Regions from separate parts of the Pseudomonas sp. 910_21 genome, predicted to be linked through region 2. Evidence: predicted binding sites of a transcription regulator. Region 2 holds the regulator's gene; the other holds the start of a gene.

Region 1 (3,357 bases), 780 kb from region 2:
GAGGATCAGCATGGCCACCACCAGGTCCGGGCGCGACTTGACGAATTCCGGCACGGTCTTGCAGATGTCGCCCTTGACCAGCTCGCAGCGCGGGATGCGGTTCACCGGACGCAGCAGGTCGTTGGCATCGATCATGTCCTGGATCAGCGACTGGTCGGTGTCGGAGAACATGCTTTCGTTGATGTCGGCCGGGTCCTCGTCCTTGTTGATGCTGGTGAAGCCTTCGAAGGTGTCGAAGCCGACGATGGAGCGGTTGATGGCATAGGGCTCGAGGATCATCGACAGGTGCATGTAGAGCATCAGCGAGTTGCCCTTGTACACGCCGCACTCGATGATCGCCCCTGGTACATCCATGACCTTCTTGAACAGCTCCATGCGCGACAGCGCGGCGGTGACGTTGATGCGGTTGGCGAAGACGAAGGGCGCGTCGGCAACGTACTCGGCGTCGACCCGCTTGAGTACGCCGGCGCGGGTTTCGTTGTATTCGGCTTCGGCGGGGGTAAGGCGACGTTTGGTCATGGCTTGAATCCTTGGAAATTCGAGAAGTCGTGGGCGTGGAAGTAGTCTTTGAAGCCGGAGCCGACGTCAGGGCAGGCGCTGTCGACGTTGGGGGCTCCGCGGTTGTGTTTCAGGTCTTCGAGGTGCATCAGGCGGAAGTCCACGCTGAAGCGGGTGCGGTCAGTGCGGTTGGGGACGGTGCCGTGCAGGTGCGAGCCGGAGAACACCAGCATCTCACCTGAGTTGCCGGCGATGCGCAGCTCGGAGCTGTCGTCGATCGCCTCCACGGGCACCGGGTGGACCCGCACTTCTTCGGTCAGGTTGTCCTTGGCCTTGTGCCGCTGGTTGCTGATCCAGTCCTTCAGGCTCCAGTCTTTCGAGGTGTTGGCCACCGGCTTCTCGAAGTAGCTGGGGTTGATCATCATGGTCTGGTCCGGGGTGATGGTGTAGACCGGCATCCAGGTGTTGATCTGGCAGTCCACGCTGCCGTACCAGCTGTCGCGATGGGGTTTGTAGGCGTAGCTGACGCCGGCGTGCAGGTAGTCGTAGTTGGGCACGACCCGCAGGCGCGGTACGTCGAAAATGTAGTCCCGAGGATCGATGCCGATCTCGTGAATGAAGCCAAGGATCAGATCCTTGACGCGCTGGCTGTTGGTGAACTGGCCCTTGAGTCGGGTAACCCGGCTGACGAACTCTTCCACCGGCATCATCGTGTGCAAAGCCTGGTGGTTGGTTTCACCATCAAACGCCGCGGTGATGCTTTCCTTGGCGAACCCGCAGAGGTCTTTTGCGGTGGCCAGGTCGGTGTCCAGGAAGATATCCCCGGAATAGATGGCGTCCTTGAAGTCAGCTGTCTTGCGCAGCTGATTGAGGTACAGGTTCAAAGTGGTTCTCCTTGGCAGTCACTGGCTTAGGTGTCGGCCACCCCCCCGCAAACTGAAGTCGCGATAGCCAGTCACTGTGCCTTGCAAGATCTGTTCACAAAGTCTCCGGCCCGGAGGGCGGGTCTGATCCGCGTCATGCGACCGATGCTTGCCGTTAGCGGCATAAGTCCGCCGTTTTTTCGTCTCTCGTTCCGCCCTGAAAATCCCGTTGCTCGCGGCAAAGCCCCGGCCCGCATGGGGAGCGTTGCTGTCAGTGAAAGTTGGTGTAGAAATTGCTTACGCCATGCTCAGTACAGTGTGGGGCGGCAAACGTCCGGCAGATGAGGAACGATTGTGGACAAGTACCTTTATGTGGCAATGACCGGCGCCAGCCAGAATGCTCTGGCGCAAAAGGCTCATGCCAACAATCTGGCGAACATCTCCACCAACGGTTTTCAGCGCGACCTGGAGCAGGCGCGCGCGATGCCGGTGTTTGGTGACAGTTTTCCGGCGCGGGCCTTTGCCATGGGCGAACGGCCAGCAACGGATTTTACTCCCGGCTCCATGGTGGAGACCGGTCGTGACCTGGACGTGGCCGTCAGCGGCAAAGGCTGGATCGCCGTACAGAGCCCGGATGGCAGCGAAAGCTATGTGCGCACCGGCAGCTTGAATGTCGATGCACTGGGCGTGCTGCGTGCCGGCAACGGCATGCCAGTCATGGGCAATGGCGGTCCTATCGCCGTGCCGCCCGAGCAGAAGATCGAAGTCGGCCAGGACGGCACCATCAGCATTCGTGCCATGGGTGAAGGTCCGCGGGTCATGGCTGAGGTCGATCGCATCAAGCTGGTCAATCCGGATATCAAGAACCTGACCAAGGGGCTGGACGGGTCGATCAAGACCAAGGACGGCCAGCCGGCGCCTGCCGATGCCAATGTGCAGCTGGTGTCGGGCTTCCTGGAGTCGAGCAACGTCAATGCCGTGGAAGAAATGACCGCGGTGCTGGCCTTGTCCCGCCAGTTCGAATTGCACGTCAAGATGATGAACAGCGCCAAAGAAGACGACCAGGCCATGGCTCGGGTCTTGCAGATCAGCTAATTACCAGTATCTAGCGCCGTAAAACAGGCGCGAGAGGAGAATCGAATGCTTCCGGCTCTATGGGTTGCCAAAACCGGTCTGTCCGCCCAGGACACCAACCTGAGTGTTATTTCCAACAACCTGGCGAACGTCTCGACCACGGGTTTCAAACGTGATCGCGCCGAGTTCCAGGACCTGCTGTACCAGATCAAGCGTCAGCCCGGTGCTCAGTCGACTCAGGACAGCGAACTGCCAACCGGCCTGCAGGTCGGTACCGGTGTGCGCATCGTCGGTACGCAGAAGAACTTCACTGCCGGCAGCCTGCAGACCACCGAACAGCCTCTGGACCTGGCCATCAATGGCCGTGGCTTCTTCCAGATCCTGCAGCCCGATGGCACCACGGCCTATACCCGTGACGGTACTTTCCACCTCAACTCCGACGGCCAGATCGTCACCGCCAGCGGTTTCGCCCTGGAGCCTGCGGTGGTCGTGCCCAACGACGCGCAGACCTTCACCGTGGGTCAGGACGGCACCGTATCCATCACCATCGCCGGCAACCCGGCTTCCCAGGTGATCGGCAACCTGCAAACCGCCGACTTCATCAACCCGGCGGGCCTGCAGTCCCAGGGCAACAACCTGTTCCTGGAAACCGCCGCCAGCGGCGCGCCGCAAATCGGTACCCCGGGCCTCAACGGCTTCGGCACCACACTGCAGAACACCCTGGAAGCGTCCAACGTCAGCACCGTTGAGGAGATGGTCAACATGATCACCACCCAGCGTGCCTACGAGATGAACTCCAAGGTGATCTCCACCGCGGACCAGATGCTCTCGTTCATAACGCAGAAGCTGTAATCAAGTCTTGAGGTCGCCACGGGTCTGAAGTGGCGCACCGGCAACATCGTGAGGAAGGGTCATGAATCGG
Region 2 (3,357 bases):
TACCACGCTCAGCAGAATCGCATCGTGCTGATCGACAAGGCCAAGGTCATCAACGACGGCAACACCACCGAAGGCGAGAAGATCGTCTACGACACCGTCAAGCAAGTGGCTAACGCCGGTCGCGCCAATGGCAGCTCGGTCACCGCACCACGTCCGCGGATCGACATGGTCATCCAGCCGAAAAAGAAAACCGACGAGCAAAAGGCCCAGTAATGGCAACTCTGAAAGCTCAGCACCTGGCCAAGAGCTACAAGAGCCGCCAGGTCGTGCGTGATGTCAGCCTGTCCATCGACAGCGGCCAGATCGTCGGCCTGCTCGGCCCCAACGGCGCCGGCAAGACCACCTGCTTCTACATGATCGTCGGCCTGGTCCAGGCCGATCAGGGCCGCGTCCTGATCGACGACCTGGATGTCAGCCACCAACCGATGCACGGTCGCGCTCGCGCCGGCATCGGCTACCTGCCCCAGGAAGCTTCGATCTTCCGCAAGCTGTCGGTGGCCGACAACATCATGGCCATCCTCGAGACCCGCAAGGAACTCGACAAGGCCGGCCGTCGCCAGGAACTGGAAAGCCTGCTGCAGGAATTCCACATCAATCACATCCGCGACAACCTTGGCATGAGCCTGTCCGGTGGTGAACGCCGCCGCGTGGAAATCGCCCGCGCCCTGGCCACTGCCCCCAAGTTCATCCTGCTGGACGAACCCTTTGCCGGCGTGGACCCGATCTCGGTCGGCGATATCAAGCAGATCATCCACCACCTGAAGGCCAAGGGCATTGGGGTGCTGATCACCGACCACAACGTCCGCGAAACCCTGGACATCTGTGAAACCGCCTATATCGTCAATGACGGGCAACTGATCGCCGAAGGCGACTCCGAGACCATCCTGGCCAACGAACTGGTCAAGGAAGTCTACCTGGGCCATGAGTTCCGCCTGTAAAGGCTGAGGTGTCGGGCTAGATGCCAGAGCGCCAGGAACAATAAATCCCTACAAATTTTATTGTTACAGCGCTCTAGGCAAACACTTCAGTTTCAGGCATATAATTTGCTTATGTTTGGCGCTCCGGCGCCCTGTAGTGGATGGCGCATGTGCGCCGGCAAATAAGGTGTTAAGCCCCTGCCATGAAACCATCGCTAGTCCTGAGAATGGGCCAGCAGCTGACGATGACACCGCAGCTGCAACAGGCCATCCGCCTGCTCCAATTGTCGACCCTGGACCTGCAACAGGAAATCCAGGAAGCCCTGGAGTCCAACCCGATGCTCGAACGCCAGGAAGATGGCGAAGACTTCGACAACAGCGACCCCTTGGCCGACAACACAGAGTCCAAACCCAACACCGAGATCCAGGAACCCTCCTACCAGGAAACCGCCCCCACGGTGGATAACCTCGAGGAAGGCGAATGGAACGAACGCATCCCCAACGAACTGCCGGTGGACACCGCCTGGGAAGACGTCTACCAGACCAGCGCCAGCAGCCTGCCCAGCAGCGATGACGATGAGTGGGACTTCACCACTCGCACATCGGCCGGCGAGAGCCTGCAAAGCCACCTGCTCTGGCAACTGAACCTGGCGCCGATGTCGGATACCGACCGCCTGATCGCCGTGACCCTGATCGATTGCATCAACAATCAGGGCTACCTGGACGAGACCCTTGAAGAAATTCTCGAGGCCTTCGATCCGGAATTGGACATCGAACTGGACGAGATCGAAGCCGTCCTGCACCGCATCCAGCAATTCGAGCCGGCCGGCATCGGCGCCCGCAACCTGGGCGAATGCCTCCTGCTGCAACTGCGCCAACTGCCAGCGAAAACTCCCTGGCTGAGCGAAGCCCAGCGCCTGGTCAGTGACTACATCGACCTCCTGGGCAGTCGCGACTACAGCCAGCTGATGCGCCGCATGAAGCTCAAGGAAGACGAACTGCGTCAGGTCATCGAACTGGTGCAGAGCCTCAACCCGCGCCCGGGCTCACAGATCGAATCCAGCGAAGCCGAATACGTGGTCCCGGACGTCATCGTGCGCAAGGACAACGAGCGCTGGCTGGTGGAATTGAATCAGGAGTCCGTGCCACGCCTGCGGGTCAACGCACAGTACGCCGGCTTTGTTCGCCGCGCCGACACCAGTGCCGACAACACCTTCATGCGCAATCAGTTGCAGGAAGCTCGCTGGTTCATCAAGAGCCTGCAGAGCCGCAACGAAACCCTGATGAAAGTCGCCACTCAGATCGTCGAGCACCAACGGGGCTTCCTGGAGTACGGCGATGAAGCCATGAAACCTCTGGTTCTGCACGACATCGCCGAAGCTGTGGGCATGCACGAATCGACCATTTCCCGTGTGACCACGCAAAAATTCATGCATACCCCCCGGGGCATATATGAACTGAAATACTTTTTCTCCAGCCACGTCAGCACCTCCGAAGGCGGCGAATGCTCGTCCACGGCGATCCGCGCGATCATCAAAAAACTGGTGGCTGCGGAAAATCAGAAAAAGCCGTTGAGTGACAGCAAGATCGCTGGTTTACTGGAGGCACAAGGCATTCAGGTAGCCCGTCGTACCGTCGCCAAGTACCGCGAATCCCTTGGGATCGCGCCTTCCAGCGAACGGAAGCGGTTGATGTAGCCGCCGGGCTGGCCACAGCGTTTCAGAGTGTGTTTGAAACAGGTCGAAAGTCGGTTTCAAACGCGGTCTAGGTGGCAGGCAACCCAGCCTGCCGCGTTATGCACTGGCAACGAAGGAGAAGCTGTATGCAAGTCAACATCAGTGGACACCAACTCGAAGTGACTGAACCTCTGCGCGCTTACATCGGCGAGAAACTCGACCGGCTGGAGCGGCACTTCGACAAGATTACCAATGTGCAGGTCACCATGGCTGTAGAGAAGCTGAAGCAGAAAATCGAAGCCACCCTGCACATCCACGGTGGGGAGGTCGTCGCCAATGCAGAACATGACGATATGTATGCCGCAATTGACCTGCTCACGGACAAGCTTGACCGCCAACTGAAAAAGCATAAGGAAAAGCAACTCCACCTTCTCCAAGGCACGGGTCGCTAACACTCCCCTCCCATGATCCGACTTGAAAGCATCCTGACCCCCGGCCGTTCCTTGGTGAACGTGCCGGGCGGCAGTAAAAAACGCGCCCTCGAACAAATTGCCAACCTGATCAGCCGCGAAGTGCCTGATCTGGAGATGCAGGATGTCTTCGAGAGCCTGATCGCCCGTGAAAAACTCGGTTCCACCGGTTTTGGCAACGGCATCGCCATTCCCCACTGCCGCCTCAAAGGCTGCGAGTCGCCTATCAGTGCGCTGATGCACCTGGACGCTCCAATCGACTTCGACGCCATCGACGGTGCCCCTGTGGATCTG

The links. The regulator sigma-54, encoded in region 2, starts transcription at its own class of promoters, with help from an activator protein. The targets are predictions, from matches to a motif close to ANTGGCATNNANNTTGCTNT.
Region 1: FW796_RS00495 (flagellar basal body rod protein FlgF) is a predicted target of sigma-54. The motif match lies at 1,653-1,672, and genes of this name have one in related genera.

What each region holds. Positions count from the first base shown of each region.
Region 1 is NZ_VXCY01000001.1:102,336-105,692, reverse strand. It holds gene FW796_RS00505 (TylF/MycF/NovP-related O-methyltransferase) at 1-519, opposite strand, end outside; gene FW796_RS00500 (hypothetical protein) at 516-1,382, opposite strand; gene FW796_RS00495 (flagellar basal body rod protein FlgF) at 1,716-2,456, shown strand; gene flgG (flagellar basal-body rod protein FlgG) at 2,502-3,287, shown strand; gene flgH (flagellar basal body L-ring protein FlgH) at 3,349-3,357, shown strand, end outside.
Region 2 is NZ_VXCY01000001.1:883,837-887,193, forward strand. It holds gene lptA (lipopolysaccharide transport periplasmic protein LptA) at 1-213, shown strand, start outside; gene lptB (LPS export ABC transporter ATP-binding protein) at 213-938, shown strand; gene FW796_RS04100 (RNA polymerase factor sigma-54) at 1,121-2,614, shown strand; gene hpf (ribosome hibernation-promoting factor, HPF/YfiA family) at 2,740-3,045, shown strand; gene ptsN (PTS IIA-like nitrogen regulatory protein PtsN) at 3,058-3,357, shown strand, end outside.